Linked DNA regions of Pelagibaculum spongiae. The protein of the gene in region 1 interacts with the protein of each later gene in a pairwise test. Links are inferred from orthologs where the notes say so. Each region holds a gene or a part of one and is shown in the gene's direction. Other genes may lie near its edges.

Region 1 (11,021 bases):
ACCGCTTGAGCTTTCTGGTCAGCTACAACCATTTGCTTCGCCAATTAAAGCCAAGCTGAACTTACAACATCAAGATCTGCAGTTAGCGGCTTTCCAGCCTTGGCTGCCGGCTGATTTAACTGTTTCTGGTTGGTTAGCAAATGCATTGTCGGTGGATTTAGCATTTGACCCTGAACAATCGGATCAAATCGAGTTGGACTTTTCTAGTCAACCGGTGTTGAAAAAACTTCAATTAACTTTTAATCAGTCAGAACAACAAAGCTCATTATCGTTTGACCACTTACAATTAAATGTTGATGGCGATTTAAAACAACAACAATTAACGGTTAATCCAGAATTAACAATAAAAAATATTCACCTTGAACAAGCGCCGCATACTGTTCAATTAGCAGAACTGTCGTTGAAGCGATCAAAAATCACCAGTGATTTAAAAACTGAAGCATTTAATGTGCTGCTAGAACCGTTGCAGTTGCAACAACTAGCGATTGCTACAGAAAAACAATTACAGCTTGCTGTGGATAAAATAAAGCTACAACAGCTGTCAGCAAATAAAACGCAGACTATTGATGTAAAGCTGAATGATTTCTCAATCAACCAGCTCATGGTCAATCACCAACAAAAACCATTAACTGGCTTTGCTGATTTTTCTATTCAGCAGGTTGAAGTGACCGCATTTAATCCACAGAACGCTCAATTCAGCGCTTCGCTTGAGCAACTAGCATTAAACCAGCTGGTATTACAGCAAGCGCAGCAAAATTGGTTGCAGCTGAATGCCCTCTCACTAGACCGGGCGACTTTTGCTCCAGTCACTTCAGGCGCTCTAACTGATACAGCGAACCCTCAATTAAACACCGCCCAGCCAGTCATTACATTAGGCAGTTTGCAGTTGAAGCAACTCACTGGTGAGTTGCAGCGTCAGGCGGATGGTGCAATTCCATTGTTAGATCAGTGGTTGGCACGAATAAATCTGATTGCTGATAATGCACAAACGCCTGAATCAGTCGCGGTGGAAACTGTTTCAGCCGAGACTGCACAGGAAACAGTTTTACAAACTACTGAGCAATCGCAGCCGCAGTCGAAAGTAGCGCTAGAAGAAAAATCAGGCTTGCCGATTGTTTTGCAGCAGTTTCATCTAGACGGCGCTTTTAAATTTACCGATTTACAAGCTGAGCCAAATTTAAAAACAATGCTGCAATTAACCAAGCTAGACATTTCTGATTTAAATACCGCAGATAGCGAGCATTTTTCACCAATAGCGCTTGCAGCCAATATTGGTGAATACGGTGAGATAATTGTTGATGGTGAAATTGCACCGATTAGTCAAAAAATAAAATTAAAGGGTGAAATAAAGAATATTGAATTACCTATTTTCACTGGCTATATCGAACCAATGCTGGGCTATCAAATATCATTAGGCCAGTTGAATAACAGGTTCGAGCTGACACTGGCTGATCAAAATCTGCAGTTAGAAAATAATATTCTACTGAAACAGCTAGAAATGGAACCTGTCGATCAAGCAGTAATTGACCGAGTTAGCAAACAGTTGACCATGCCGATAGATAAAGCGTTATCTTTCTTGCGAAATAGCGATAACAATATTGAACTCAGCCTACCAGTTGCTGGCCCATTAGATGATTTGTCGGTTGATACCGGCGATATTATTGCAACGGCAACCACCAATGCGATTAAAGAAGCTTCGATTTCTTATTTAAAGCATCTGTTACAGCCATGGGGAACCGCAATTACCTTGGCCCAATATGCTGGAGAACTGCTATCTGAAGTATCGCTCGACCCGGTTGCTTTTGATGCAGGGAGTAGTGAGTTAAATCTTCAGGGAACTGATTATCTCGGTAAGTTAGCTCTACTGACACAGCAGCGGCCTGACTTGCAGTTAAAGCTGTGTGGCGTGGCATCGAATAATGATCGCCAATGGTTTGAACAACAGCGGTTTGAAAAAGAGAAACTTGAACAGCAGCTATTAGCACAGCAGGAATCTGAAAAAACAGATTTAGTTGAAAGTAAGCCGACTGAGGTTGCCAGTAATTCTGCTAAAAATACTGCCGAAGAAATTAAATTAGCCGAACAGCAGTTAGCTGCACAAGTGGCGCAAATAACCGAACAACTTAACCAAGTGGCTAAATTACGAGGGGATGGGGTGAAACGTTATCTAGTGGAACAGCAAGGAATTGATCCGGGGCGTTTGTTGTTGTGTAAGCCTAAATTAGAAAATGAAGCGCTGCCGTCGGTGGCGGTGGGGATTTAAAATCTAGAGAAAATCAGTTCAGCAAAAGCGCAGGCAAGTTGTCTGCGCTTTTGCTTGTATACAACGTTGAATCTCCTTCTTGAGAAACTTTATCCAGTAAGGCTCATTACATCGTCAATTCAAAATTGTGCATGTATTGCTGTAATAGGTTCTTTATATAACAATAAGTTCATATATAAACTTAGCTAGTTAGTCATGTTGTTTTTGAACTAATTCGTTTTATCTTTTTTCATAATAATGGTCAACCACATCTGATCAATTGATGAGTGAAAACACGACGGTGGATTTTAGCTATTTTTTTAACGAATTCTATCAAGTTTTTAAGAGAATAGAGCTTTGAAGTGAAGTGTATAATGTTATGATTTAAATTCAGAAAAATATTGAAACTTATTGGTTTTTTAAATTTTAATTGATTTAACGTATGCATACTTTTATTATCTCGATTATGCAGCAAGCAATTTCAATGCAGAAATAAATTCTGTCAATGACACTTGTTCAAATAACATTATTCCAGAGCTTTAAGAACTGTATTGTATGAAAAACCTTTCTAGGTGATCAAGCGATCGTTTAATAACTAACTGCCGCCCATTTATCTAATGATATAAAGCAAAACAATATCTTTGTGGCGTCTGTTTATTCAGATTAGAACCTCTTACAAAGCTAGATAGAACTTAGAATGCAAGCTGATAAAGATAATAAAAGGTAAGGTAATGAAAGGTCAGCAGTCAAAACTTACCAAACTTAGTATAAGAAAATCGATTTTCATCCTGTCATTAATCTATAATTAGATAATTAATGCAGAAGAGCTTTGAAAAAAAATATAGCAGCATAGAATAGTAAAGGAAGTTTAAATGAAGTTCATTAAAATATTAACAGCCATTACAGTCACTATAGCCTCTTCAATTGCAGTAGCTCAACAACCGAGTTATACACCATTTGAAAGAGCGTTTTTAGATCTAAAAATATACAATGCAGATAGTGCGCAAACTTGCCAAGATGCTCTAATGGGTAAAGAAACATTTAATGATGCTTGGCAAGCATACATAGACGCAGGTAGTGTAGGTCGTGACGCATCAGCATTAGCTAATAAGTTACATGCGAATTGTATTTCTTTAGCTCAAGCTCCTAATGGCGGAGACGAGCAACCCCAATACACTCGATTTGAAAGGTCGTACTTAGATTTAAAATCATATAATAATGAAAATGCAGCTACATGTTTGTCTACTCTAAATACAGATTCATCTGCTGTTGTTCACGTTTGGAAGATCTTCATAAAAAATGGAAGCGTGAAAGATTATGGTAATTCTTTTGTCAATAAAATACATCGAAACTGCCTCATAGATGCTGTTCCTATAGTTATCGGATTAATCGGTATTCCATGGGAAGAACTTACATCATTCGAAAGATCATTCTTAGATTTGAAAGCATACAGTAGTAACAGTGCTGATGTTTGCAGAGATGTTTTATTGGGCAATGAAACTATTAATAGCTCATGGGATAAATTAACTAATGCTGGTTTTATAAGTTCTGACAAGCCACTAGCTAACAAGTTAAATATAAATTGTATTGATAATGCCTATGCAGAATATGTAGCGTCTGGCGCTAGAATATGGACAGATTTAGGCCCTGGTTGGACTTTTCAAAAAATTGATATGCCTGAATACCTGCGATACCTAGATGAGGTTGGCTATAAAGCCGAGACATACTTGATGAAAATAGCTTTGCCCTGGGAAATTGGTCATTATTGGAGAGAGCTCAGTATTATAATTGTAGTTAAGTACGAAAGTGATCATGCAGTATTTGGAAGCGAAGTTACAATTAATGGATTTTCTCATATCTATGGCGCAAGCGTTAGTCAACCTTGGGCTCATGTATATGAAACATCAGAAACTTATATTTATCAGTACACGACAACACTGGGGCATAGCCCAAATGTTGAGCTGCCTCGTGAAGTATCTGAAATAGCAAATGGTTTCTCTGCTTACTATAAATCAATACTGCCTATATTAAATGAATTTAAATTTAAAGTATTTCCTCATGAAAATGTCGGATCAAAAATAATTGTATCGAGTCAAGTAGATGCGTCGAAATAATAAAAAACTAAAACAATCACGAAACGAGAGAGGTGATTCTTTAAAGCCAAAAAGCGCTCTCTTTTACATCTGCTACTTTGGTTGTCGCAATGTAAGAGTACGTTCTATAGCTGATAGTTTCTGAAAAAAATCATGCTTAGGCTATGTTTTGAATTGTTCCAATATTAAAAAAGCGAAGTACCTTCTGACAGTTCAGTATGTCGGATGGCGCTTCGCTTATCCAACTTGCGAGCGAGCATCAAACAGGGCTCGGCTTCGCCGCTAGTTCCATCAAATAATCAACCACTTTGCGTCTGACCACCAAGCCAACCAATCGGCCTTCGTCGACTACCGGATAAAAGCGACGATGGGTTTCAGCCATTTCGCTGGCAAGCGCCATTAAGTCTCTTTCTGGGGAAATGCTATCTGGGAAGGCTTTCATTACATCTCCAATGCAGACGTTTACATTGCTGTAATAGGCTTCCTCTAACGTTTGTTTGATTAGATCCTGCTCAGAAATAAACCCCACCAAGTGTTTTTGCTTATCGACTACTGGTAAGCCGCTGAGGTGGTGTTGACGGAACTTGTGCCATGCATCGGACAAGCTTTGTTGTGGCTGCAGTGTTGGAGCAGGGTGCATCATGACATCTTTTGCTTGTGCCATTGTCGGGCCTCCTGACTGGTTTCGACTGGTTTCGACAGGTTTATTGTACGCCTTTGCTCTTAGAAATGTGACTAAGCACCATGTTTTTGTTCTCAGTAATGATCTAAATGCAAAGGTCGCAGTACATGAAGTACGATGGGTTAAAATAGAACAACGCTCAAAATAATTGAAGAATACTTTCCCTTGTTTGCAGTAGCTGCTTTAGTTGTTGTAAACAAGGGAGGGTTTATGGCAGATTTCGTAGATAATGGCTTTGAAGATTTAGGAGATTGTGCGTCATCAGCTCTCCATGATGTAGAAACCATTTATGCAGATATAGGGCAAGTTGCGGCTTCTCTGTTAACTATATATGGAGGTGTTGCCTGTAATTTTATTGCTGCTAGGGCAATACAAGAAAATCTATCGATGCCTCAAAAAATAACCACGCATTATTTAAATAACTGTATTATACAAGCTAGTGCGTCTTTAACAAAAGTTAAACTTAAAAGTGTCTTTAATGAAAAAAGCCTTTCGCATCTTTTACCTAAATACACGGACATCATACAGGCTTTTGAATCTCATAGATTAAAAAGATTGTTTTTTTCCCAAGGTCAATATGGAAAAGATCCAATATATGAATCAAATTGGGATATGAGCTGCCATGAAATGCATTCAATTATTTTAAAAATAATGGTAGGGGGGGCGGTTTGTTTCAGCTAATGGATCATGAAACTTTTATTCCTTTTCCTACAGAGAATAGGTGTGGCTTTTCTGTATCTTTTAAAGGTGCGAATGGAAAGTCACACACTTGTAGCCTTTTTCCTACATTGAGAGGCTGGTGTTTTTTCAACTCTAAAAATGCTGAAAAAGGTAAATTTAAAGGCTCTGCGCTATATGCTGGGGATCTTTCAGCCTATAGTGTATTGATTGATCGGATCTTCGCTTTAACTACTAATTATCAATGCAATACGGTTCAGATTATTCCTTGGCATTGCCCGAGTATTGAAAAAAAAATTGCTGAAGATCCAGTCATTTCTAGCGATTGAGTTAAGGCTTAGTAACAGCTAGCTGACCGAATACCTGCCATAACCATCTCTTTCTGTTAGAATCGCGCCAGTTAATTTTTCTGGTGTTAGATCGTGCATAGCGAAATCTCCCTTAACAAGCGGCTAGTCATGGCCCTTGAAGATCTGAAGTTCACCGACCCAACTGAAGTTCAGGAAAAAGCCATTCCATTGGCAATGGACGAAGTGGATCTGTTGATCAGTGCTGAAACCGGCAGTGGCAAGACCTTGGCCTTTATGTTGCCAATGCTGCAGCGGATGTTGGACAGTACATCTAAAAATACCGGCACACGTGGCTTGGTAATGGCGCCGACTCGTGAGCTGGCGCGTCAGCTGTACAAATACAGCCAAAGCCTGGCCAAGCACACCAAAGTTCAAATTGGTCTAATTACCGGGGGCGATGATTTCAAATATCAAGCATCTACCTTCCGAAAAAATCCAGAAATCATCATTGGTACGCCGGGTCGACTGCTAGAGCATGTTGAACGCGCCAGCTGTGATTATTCTGAATTGGAAATGCTGGTACTCGACGAAGCCGACCGCATGCTAGACATGGGTTTAGGTGAAGATGTTCGAAAGCTGGTGGCGGTCTGTAACCCAGAGCGGCAAACCATGCTGTTATCTGCAACCTTAGGGCCCAAAATTGACGCGATTGCCGCTGATATTCTGACTAACCCTGAACGGTTGCAGTTGAATAAAATTACCGATGAACACCAAGACATTACCCAGCAAGTAGTGTTGGCAGACGACCCAGCGCATAAGCAGCGGCTAACTGACTGGCTGCTGGCGAATGAAAAATTCGAGCGGGCGATTATCTTCACCAACAAGCGTGACCAGGTAAGTAACTTACGTGATCAGCTTTCTCGCTACCGTACTCGTATCGGCATGCTGCACGGTGAAATGACTCAGGATAACCGTAACCTGGTGATGCAAGCATTCCGTACCGGCCAAATTACCGTGCTGGTCGCAACAGATGTTGCCGCGCGTGGTCTGGATGTTGGCGGTGTTGATTTGGTTATCAACTTCGACATGGCGCGTAAGGCTGATGAATACGTTCATCGAATTGGCCGTACCGGCCGTGCAGGTCGTAAAGGTTTAGCGGTTTCTTTGATTGGCCCATATGAGTGGAACTTGTGTGCGGCGATTCAAAAGTACCTCAAGCAGCGCTTCGACAAGCGAAGTATTGAAGGTATGGAAGGCACTTACACAGGGCCTAAGAAGGTTAAATCTAACGGCAAAGCCAGCAAAAAGGTTCATAAAAAGAAGTTGGCTAAAGCTGAAGCTAAAAAGCCAGTTAATAAACGCAAGAAGCCGGGTCGCGGTCCTAAAGCGCCGAAAATCGATACCGGTGGTGGTTCAAAACCATTAATGCGTAAAAAGAAAACAGAAGATTAAATTTGATTTTTAGATTTAATCAACAAAAAAGGCAGCGATACAAGCTGCCTTTTTTGTGTGCGGTAATTAAGCAATAGATGTTAATTAACTTTGGTTTGATGAATTCTAAAAAACCAAAAAAATTCTAGCGATATTGTGATTTCTTATTTGCAGTGAAAGCTATTAGATAGCGCCAATATTCTACAGCGGACTATTAGTATTCGAAGCCAAGATTGCTTATCTATACCTGACTGCTGTGACTAGCTTGTCAGCTTTACAATCAGCAATTGTTGGTTGCTTCATCAAAAAAAAACGACTAGCGGTATTGGAGCTAGTTATCCTTACCTTGCTAGAAAATTGCCTGTTTTTTGATCAATTTTTAATAAGTGCTTCAAGCTGAGCTGCGACAACAACTTGGACTCAGTATACCCGGTTGCCGACAGGCTATTCACAGAGTTATCCACAGAAGTGTTTGATATGTTTTCAGGTAACTGTTTGATTTTCATTGCATGTGAATAAATTTTGAAAATTTTTGTCTAGTAGCTGGTGAAAAGATTCACTACTAGATCTGGTAAAGTAATCATGGCAAAATTCTTGATACTGAGTATTTATACAGTGCCAACAATACAATAGAAGTTGTTATTGATTGGCTAGTAGGAACGGTTTGACTGGTCACTTCAGAACTTATTTACCAACTGCAGAAATGGCGCAAGTAATAACCGTATTTTTGGCGCGGCTGGTGCCGCTAACCATAAAGCGGTTGCACTCAATAACATTAATAAAGTCCAGCCTTGGGCGCGGCAATAATAGAGTTTTAATGCGGTACCAAATGAGCGCTTTATTTTGGCATTACTAATATCAATTGAATAAATTTCATCTAATAATAAATGCACAATAAAACCAGCAGATAAAAACAAGCCATATAGCCAAGATAAAAAAGCAGGCAATCCGATAAAGTGAAAGCAAATATTGACCAGCGCTAGCGAACAACAGACGCAGCATATCAGAGAATGCCAGCTACCCCGGTGTATCGTAGTGCGCTTGAACAGCGGTAATATTGGCCAACGCATAAGTAATGTTACGGCTAATATTACCAGCCAAATTTGCCACAACGGGTAGTCTGGGCCGAGTAAGACCAGTAATACCACGCTAAACAGCAAGCTCAAGCTATTGAATATGACTTTTAGTGAACTGGAATTATCGGCATCAATATCTGGCAGCAGGCTTCCCATAGTGCCGGCAACCCAAAGCCCAATGCCATTTACCGGGCTAATGAGTTCGTTTGCAATGATCAAACTGGAGATTAACGCAGAAGCCACGCTACCCACCGTTAGATGAGTATTAAAATTGGCCATTTGATGACAACTTCTCAAAAATTAATATGATTTGCCCACAGGCAACAAGCGCCAATTTACCTTATTTGATCTGTATAAAATACTGTATGCAATAAATCTAATTTGCGTTTGTGCAATATTGGCTGGCTGGCTTTGCCGATAAGGCTTTGATAGCTTAACTTCAAACTAGAAAAGCAGGCGGTTTTACCGGTGTCAGATATTTCTAAAAACAATAGCCTTCAGCCAAAAAAGCAACCAAACCAATTTACCCCTAACGACTGGCATACCTATTACCAGCAAGTTTTGGAGTACCCCCAGCGGCCATCAACAGAAAGAGCGGTAGCGTTGCTTAAACAGCAACAACTAATGGAGCCAGCAGCAACCGTTGCGGTTGATTGCGGCTGCGGAATTGGTCGCGACAGTGCTTGGTTGCTTGAACAAGGCTTTAGCGTGTTTGGTTTTGACAATGCCGAACAAGCAATAGAAGTGTGCCTACAACGCTTTGTCGACCAGCCTCATGCTCATTTTATGGTAAGTAATTTTGCTGACTACCAATACCCCGAAGCTAACTTGCTTATCGCCAATGCCAGTTTGTTTTTTTGCCCCGAAGCAGATTTTCCCACTAGCTGGAAAAACATAGTCACTGCATTAAAATCTAGCGGAATTATTCATGTAGATTTACTTGGAGTAGATGACAGCTGGGTAAATGATCCTGAATTTAATGTATCTGCATTTACTAGAAAAGAAGTGGACGCATTATTTAAAAATTTTGAGATTGTTAAGATTAAAGAGCGAAATGAAGATGGAACTACTGCGATAGGCACTGCTAAGCATTGGCATAGCTTTCATATTTTAGCGATCAAGAGATAAAACATGCGCCTGATACGCTTATTAAAAAATGACTTGGCGAAAGAATCAGCCCAGTGGGTTGAGTCCGGCATCATTGAGCAACAACAAGCAGAGCAAATTTGTCAGCAATATGGTGTTGATTATCATCAGGCACAAGTACATTCATTTGGCTATCGAATGCTGGTGGGGCTGGGTTTCCTGTTTATTGGCCTGTCGCTAATTACATTGATTGGTGCCAACTGGGATGACATTCCCCGTGCAGTTCGAATGGGCTCACTGATTGGTTTAACCCTATTGACCCAGCTGTTTGGTTGGCACAAGTGGCGACAAGGCCTGCAGTCTTCTGCAACGGGTGTGTTTTTTCTTGGTAATATGTTTTACGGCGCATCAATTATATTAATTGCTCAGATTTATCATTTGGGTGAGCATATGCCCGATGGTATCTATTGGTGGGCTTTCGGTTGTTTGCCATTGGCGATGCTAACGCAAAGCCGTATTTTGATGCTGCAAACACTGCTGCTATCGACTGTTTATTTACTACTTGAATCTAGCCTTGGTTTTTATCCTTTAGCATTCTTTCCTTTTGCCATCAGTTTGCTTTGGTTTCTCTATCGTTCACCCAGCAGTTTAATCATATTGTTTGGTAGTGTGTTCGCCATTGGTTATTGGGTTGAATCTAGTTTTGGCTGGCTGTGGTCGCTGAGCCAGAATGGAATTGGAAGTTTCTATCTTGGCTGGCATGTAGAGCATGTTTTGGTCACTGCTGGGCTGTTTGTGTTTATTTATGGTTTGAGCCAAAAGTTGGCGACTTGCCAATCGGTCAAAGCTAAAGATTATGCCGCGGCCCTTGCTTTGTGGAGCTTACGTTTCGCAATTTTTAGCTTGCTGATTCTCAGTTTCGAAGATCCCTGGCAAGATATGATAGAAGCCGATTGGGATAACCTGGCTTCTGCAGCAATATTCTATTTACTAGCAATTGTAATTACCCTTGGCTTGAGCTGGCAGAATAGAAAAAATAGGCAAACCATTACTTTTTTGATTCTGGGGTTATTAGTAGGAATATTATTGTTAGCACCAGCTATTATTGATGTCGATTACTACGCGCAGCATTTACAAATCATCGATAACTTATTGCTAGTTGTAGTGGGCTGTGGCTTGATTATTCGAGGTATTCAAAGCGGCACTTCTCACTACTTTTACTTCGGTGTCACTACTATTTTAATCACTGCTTTACTCAGATATTTCGATTTAATTGGTGATTATATCGGTGGCGCAGTGCTATTTATGGTGTTTGCAATAATCTTGTTGGCTGCTGCCAAATTTTGGAAATATCATGCCGATAAGCAGCTAGGCAATAAAACAAACCATGGTGGGCAAGCTGGAGGGCTGAATCATGAGTGATTCCAATAAGTCTTCTGTCGG
Region 2 (6,518 bases), on another replicon or contig:
TTTCATGAATTTATGTATTAGTGAAAGCATAGCTTCACAAAATATTTTTGATTTGTTGTCATTAAGAATGACAAAGGCTGCGTTTTGATAGGCAGTAGATCTAGATGTTTTACAAAAACTGCAGGCGATCAAATAACCACCTGCAGTTTTTAGAACCGGTAACGGATTCTGCGAAGAAGACTAATTCGTCGCAGCTTTAGCAAACTTCGCCAGTGCGTTTTCAACTTTTCCAATCACCGCATCACAACCTTCAATCTGATGGCGGGCTTTTAAATAAGCCGGGTTGTTGTAGGACAACCAGACTTGGCCTTTTTCATCCTGACGAATTAATGCTTTTTGTGGCAAATCGATGGCGGTGCCTTGGCTGCATTGCATCAGCTTGGTGCCGATTTTTGGATTACCAAAAATCACCACCTGGGTCGGTGCCAGTTTCAGGTTTACACCTGCGGCATTCTTTTGGTGATCAATTCGAGTGAAAACCGTCATGCCTTTGCTGGTGAGCACTTGTTCTAATTTGTCGGCAGTGGCGGCAACGCTGTGATTGCTTTTGACTTCAATGGTGCTGTGATGGAGAAAAGATGCATTCAAGGTGGTGGGCTTTGCACCTTGATTAGAATAGCTGCCGGCACTTGCTGGCAAGCTGATGGTGGCTAATACGGTCAACAGCGAAGCGAGCGGCAATAAACGGGTTTTCATTATTAGAAGTCCTTTTTATACATTTTAGATACTAACTGCAGCAACTAGACCAGTGGTCGCAGTTCTCTACGACAGGCTTTTCACTATAGGGTTCCTTACCTATCTATGTGATAAGAGCTTACCTTGAATCGGCATTTAGCCTGAGTTAGTTGTGGGCTTGTTGATCTTTTTAATTAGCTGTCAGGGTCAGTTTGAAGGTGGTTAAAACGGTTAAAAAACGTAGCTTCCATTCAAGTTTTCCGATAGCCAAGCAAAATAGTCTGTCATTAGGCGTGACAGGGTTTGGCTATGGCTTTTATAATCGCGCCACTTGCTAGCACTATAAAAACTAACCAGGAGAAAAACCTAATGGCGATCGAGCGTACAATTTCAATGATCAAGCCCGATGCAGTTGCCAAAAATGTTATCGGCGAGATCTATGCCCGCTTTGAAAAAGTTGGTTTGAAGATCGTTGCTGCTAAGATGCTGCACTTGACCAAGGAACAGGCTGAAGGCTTCTATGCGGTTCACGCAGAGCGCCCTTTCTACGCTGATCTGGTAAAATTCATGACTTCTGGCCCTGTGATGGTTCAGGTTCTGGAAGGTGAGAACGCGATTGCTGCTAATCGCGATACTATGGGTGCGACTAACCCAGCTGAAGCTGCTGCAGGTACTATCCGCGCAGATTTCGCTGAGTCTATCGACGCTAATGCGGTTCACGGTTCTGATTCACCAGAAGCTGCTAAAACTGAAATTGCTTTCTTCTTTGAAGAAGGCGAGATTTGCCCGCGCGGCTAATCTCAAAGCGGGGAGCGCTTGCGCTCCCTGTGTGTTGTGACCGGAGTAAATATGTCTGCACAAACATCTGACAAGATTAATCTACTGAACTTTGACCGACCTGGTCTGGAACGCTTTTTCGAAATGTTAGGAGAAAAGCCGTTTCGTGCCATGCAGGTGATGAAATGGATTCACCAGCTAGGGGTGGATGACTTTGATCAGATGACCAATCTTAGTAAAGCACTGCGTATCAAGCTTCAGCAAACCTGCGAAGTTCGTGGCCCAGAAGTTACTTTGGATAAAGAATCTAGCGACGGCACCCGCAAATGGATGCTGAAATTGCCCGATGGCAATTTAGTTGAGACGGTGTATATCCCAGAAGATGGCCGTGGCACTTTATGTGTGTCTTCCCAAGTGGGCTGTTCACTGAATTGCAGCTTTTGTTCCACCGGTAAGCAAGGCTTTAGCCGTAATCTCGACTTATGGGAAATCATTGGTCAGGTATGGATTGCTTCCCGTTCTTTGGGTGACTGCCACCGTGACGACCGCCGGGTGACCAATGTGGTCATGATGGGTATGGGCGAGCCGCTGTTGAACTTCGACAATGTAGTCGGTTCAATGAACTTGATGATGGAAGACAATGCCTATGGTTTGTCTAAGCGCCGGGTGACTTTAAGTACTGCAGGCATGGCGCCTCAGTTAAGAGAATTAAAGAAAGTGAGCGAGTGTTCGCTGGCTTTATCATTGCATGCACCTAATGATTTGTTGCGTGGTGAGATTGTTCCACTGAACAAAAAGTATGCAATTAAAGAAGTGCTGGATGTTTGTCGTGATTATTTTAATGACAAACGTGTGGTAACCATTGAATATGTGATGTTGCATGAAGTGAACGACCGGGAACACCACGCCACTGAATTGGCGGCCTTGTTGGCAGATGTGCCATGTAAGTTGAATCTGATCCCGTTTAATCCCTTCCCAGGGACGATCTATCAGCGCTCCAGTAACAATGCAATTCACCGTTTCTCAAAAATATTGCAGACTGCTGGAATTAACACCACCACTCGCAAAACTCGTGGTGACGATATTGATGCTGCCTGTGGCCAATTGGTAGGTAAGGTTCAAGATAAAACCCGCCGACAGGAACGCGCACTTCAAGAGCGTCAGGAAAGAGAATTGCAAGTCATTCAACTCTGAGGACGGCTATGAAAGGACGATTTGGCTGGATTTTATTACTAGGCAGTTTAGTTTTGGCGGGTTGCCAAAGCTCACTTGTTGGTAAAGATCCCCGGGACAACCTGAAAGGTGAACAGCGAACCAGTTCGGCTGAATCACATCTGCGCTTAGGTTATGCCTACTTGCAAAGCGGACAAATTGAACGCGGCAAGGATCGATTCCTCAGAGCACTGCAATATGCCCCGGAACTGCCGAAAGTTCAGGCAGGCATGGGTTATTACTTCAGTCAGGTGGGGCAAAACCAACTGGCTGAAGTACATTACACAGAAGCCTTGCGATTGGATCCGACCAGCTCGGAAACTTTGAATAGTTTTGGTGTTCATCTATGTAATACCGGCAAATATTCACAGGCTCAGGTTAATTTCCGCAAAGCCTTATCCAACCAGTTTTATGGTACGCCAGCGCGTGCTTATGTTAACTCTGGTTTGTGTTTGCTAAAGGAAAATAAGCCAAAGCAAGCGATTGATGATTTACGTGAAGCGTTGAAAACTGAGCCAGAAAACCAACAGGCACTGCGAGCTTTAACTGAGTTCTATCTGGAAGATCAAAAGCTCAATCTGGCGACTCATTATTTAAATCGTTATAGCCGTACTGCTAAATCTTCGCCTCCGTTGTTGTGGTTGCAATACCAGCTAGCCACCGCAAAAGGCGATGATAAATTAGCCACTCGGGCATTAAATACATTGCAAAATAGCTATCCGGAATCGGATGAGACCTTCCAGCTGTTGCAGTCTTTAGACCGGAGTAACAAGTGAGCGAACCTAAAGTAAGTGAAAGTGTTGAATTCTCGGTTGCTACGCCTCCAAGTGCTCTATTAAAGCAGGCTCGTATCGCCAAAAACCTCACTGAAGAAGATATTGCAGCCAAATTGCATTTGCGCGTGGCAGTGGTCAAGCAAATGGAAGCTGAGACTGAGCTAGAAAGCGCAAGTAAGGTCTATTTACGCGGTTATATGCGTAACTATGCCAAGTTGCTTGGACTCAATTCAGATATCGTTCCTGAGGTCGTTGCCTTTAAAGAAGCGGCAGTTCGATCTGCGGCAAGTGGTAGTGTGAAGTTAGGTTTGCTGGTCGGTGCAGTAGTCGTCATTGCTGCTGTCGGGTGGGCAATTAGTTTGCTCTTAGGCAATTAAAGTCAAACAGTTGAAACCAACCTTTAAAAATAATTGCTGAGGCTAGTTTAGATGCAATATAAATCTCCGATTCGTCGGCGTAAAAGTCGTCAGATCATGGTCGGTAATGTACCGGTGGGTGGTGATGCGCCTATCACAGTACAAAGCATGACCAACACTGAAACTTGTGATATTGCTGCCACTGTTGCCCAAATTAGACGTTTGGAAGATGCCGGTGCAGATATTGTTCGGGTTTCAGTGCCTTCAATGGAAGCCGCTGAAGCCTTTGGTAAAATTCGCCAGCAGGTGAATGTTCCGCTGATCTCTGATATCCACTTCGATTATAAAATTGCCTTGCGAGTTGCCGAGCTGGGCGTTGATTGTTTGCGGATTAATCCAGGCAATATCGGTCGAGAAGATCGGGTGCGCTCGGTTATTGATGCAGCGCGTTATCACGGTATTCCGATACGAATTGGTGTGAATGCCGGTTCGTTAGAAAAAGATTTGCAAATGAAATACGGCGAGCCAACACCGGATGCATTGGTGGAGTCGGCTTTCCGTCATATCGATATTTTGGATCGACTGGATTTCCAAGAATATAAAATCAGCCTAAAGGCATCTGATGTTTTCATGACGATGGATGCCTACCGCAAGTTAGCCAGTCAGATTGACCAGCCATTGCATTTAGGCATTACTGAAGCTGGCGGTGCTAGAGCGGGTGCGGTGAAATCTGCAGTGGGTTTAGGCATGCTGCTTTATGAAGGCATCGGCGATACCTTGCGAATTTCTCTGGCTGCTGATCCGGTCGAAGAAATTAAAGTCGGTTTTGATCTACTGAAAAGCCTACGAATTCGTAGTCGCGGTATCAACATGATTGCTTGTCCGTCCTGTTCTCGTCAGAATTTTGATGTAATCAGTACCGTCAATCAGCTTGAGCAACGGTTGGAAGATATCAGTGAATCTCTCGATGTTGCCGTGATAGGCTGTGTGGTTAACGGTCCGGGCGAGGCCAAGGAAGCGGATGTCGGTTTAACCGGTGGCTCACCGAACCTGATTTATGTTGATGGCAAGCCAGATCATAAGCTTTCCAATGAGTCGTTAGTCGATCACTTCGAGCAAGTGATCAGAAAAAAACTGGCTGATAAGCAGCGCGATGAGGTGCAGCCAATTTCCATTAGCGCTAGTCCTGACTTGCCCAGTTGATAAGAGTAGTAGAGGAATACCTTGAGCAAAACACTTAGTGCCATTCGCGGCATGAATGACCTTTTGCCTGAACAAACGGTTGTTTGGCGTCACTTTGAGTCGGTAATTCGTAATTTGCTAGATAGCCATGGCTATCAGGAAGTGCGGATGCCGGTGGTTGAGAAAACCGAGCTATTTAAGCGCTCGATTGGCGAAGTAACCGATATCGTCGAAAAGGAAATGTACACCTTTGAGGATCGTAATGGCGAAAGCCTGACTTTGCGTCCTGAAGGTACTGCCGGTTGTGTTCGAGCAGCCTTGCAGCATGGTTTGATTCATAACCAGACCCAACGTTTGTGGTATGCCGGTCAAATGTACCGCTATGAGCGTCCGCAAAAAGGTCGTTATCGTCAATTTCATCAAGTAGGTGTTGAAGCATTTGGTATTGCCGATGCTTCTTTAGATGCTGAGCTGATTCTCATGACGGCCAACCTGTGGAAAAAACTCGGTTTAACCCCATTTGTTCGGTTAGAGATTAACTCTTTAGGTGATGCTGAAGAACGTAAGCTGTATCGGGAAAAACTGATTGCTTACTTTGAAGCCAGTCTAGAGCTGTTGGATGAAGACAGTAAGCGACGTCTACACAGTAATCCTTTAAGAATCCTAGATAGTAAAAACCCTGAAATGCAGGTGCTGATCGAAGCTGCGCCACGCTTGATGGATCATCTAGGTGAAGAGACTAAAGCGCACTTTGAAAAAGTGTGTAAATCTTTGGATGCTGCTGGTGTTGAATATCAAGTAAATACCCGTCTGGTACGTGGTCTGGACTATTACAACCGAACCGTTTTTGAGTGGGTGACTGATCACTTAGGTGCTCAGGGTACGGTGTGTGGTGGTGGTCGTTATGATGGGCTGGTTGAGCAGTTAGGCGGCAAACCAACCTGTGGTGCTGGCTTTGCGATGGGTGTTGAAAGACTGGTTGCGCTGTTACAAGACCTTGAGCTGCTAACCAATCTTGATGACAATCCGCACGCTTATTTAATGCGTTTGGGTGAGCAAGCAGAGATTCATGGTTTGGCATTAGCCAATCGTTTGCGTGATGCAGTACCTGGTTTGCGGTTATTAACTGACTGTCAGGGCGGCGCATTCAAGAAACAATTTAAACGGGCAGACAAAAGCGGTGCGCAAGTCGCTTTGGTAGTTGGTGAAGATGAAATTTCATCTGGCCAGGTGCAACTGAAGCCGTTAAGAACAACACAAGACCAGCAGGCGCTGGATGAAACAGCATTGATTCAGCAGCTCAAGCAGCTGATCGCTTAAGGAGACGAGTGTGGATACTGCCGATCAAAAACAGATCGAAGACGTCAAAAAATGGCTCAAGCAGAATGGCCCTTCAATGGTGGCCGGTGTAGTTCTGGGTGTTGTGGGTATTTTCGGCTGGGATTATTACCAGGGTTCAGTTGCGGAACATAAGCAAAATGCCTCGATAGCTTATGAAAAAATGCTGCGCCAAACCGGTGCTAGCCAAGTGACTTTACTG

The links.
Region 2: the proteins of DC094_RS13735 (region 1) and rlmN interact in binary tests that used the Escherichia coli proteins (3 or more experiments, as listed by UniProt). The link is inferred for Pelagibaculum spongiae from one-to-one orthologs.

Annotation. Positions count from the first base shown.
Region 1 is NZ_QDDL01000005.1:264,397-275,417, forward strand. The notes cover bases 5,481-8,277. They hold DC094_RS13735 (DEAD/DEAH box helicase), read left to right. Parts: upstream 5,481-6,117; coding sequence 6,118-7,437; downstream 7,438-8,277. Other genes in these bases: DC094_RS13725 (hypothetical protein), read left to right, coding at 5,481-5,698; DC094_RS13730 (hypothetical protein), read left to right, coding at 5,698-6,024; DC094_RS13740 (metal-dependent hydrolase), read right to left, coding at 8,094-8,277. Also shown: DC094_RS13710 (DUF748 domain-containing protein), read left to right, coding at 1-2,263; DC094_RS13715 (hypothetical protein), read left to right, coding at 3,115-4,356; DC094_RS13720 (CBS domain-containing protein), read right to left, coding at 4,595-4,999; more of DC094_RS13725, read left to right, coding at 5,228-5,480; more of DC094_RS13740, read right to left, coding at 8,278-8,771; DC094_RS13745 (class I SAM-dependent methyltransferase), read left to right, coding at 8,961-9,620; DC094_RS13750 (DUF2157 domain-containing protein), read left to right, coding at 9,624-11,000; DC094_RS13755 (GDYXXLXY domain-containing protein), read left to right, coding at 10,993-11,021. UniProt on the Escherichia coli protein: DEAD-box RNA helicase involved in the assembly of the 50S ribosomal subunit at low temperature. Exhibits RNA-stimulated ATP hydrolysis and RNA unwinding activity. Acts before DeaD.
Region 2 is NZ_QDDL01000001.1:1,124,394-1,130,911, reverse strand. What follows is about bases 726-3,585. They hold rlmN (dual-specificity RNA methyltransferase RlmN), read left to right. Parts: upstream 726-1,524; coding sequence 1,525-2,646; downstream 2,647-3,585. Other genes in these bases: DC094_RS04810 (helix-turn-helix domain-containing protein), read left to right, coding at 3,437-3,585; pilW (type IV pilus biogenesis/stability protein PilW), read left to right, coding at 2,655-3,440; ndk (nucleoside-diphosphate kinase), read left to right, coding at 1,045-1,473. Outside these bases: DC094_RS04830 (DUF302 domain-containing protein), read right to left, coding at 181-696; more of DC094_RS04810, read left to right, coding at 3,586-3,817; ispG (flavodoxin-dependent (E)-4-hydroxy-3-methylbut-2-enyl-diphosphate synthase), read left to right, coding at 3,869-4,999; hisS (histidine--tRNA ligase), read left to right, coding at 5,021-6,298; DC094_RS04795 (YfgM family protein), read left to right, coding at 6,309-6,518.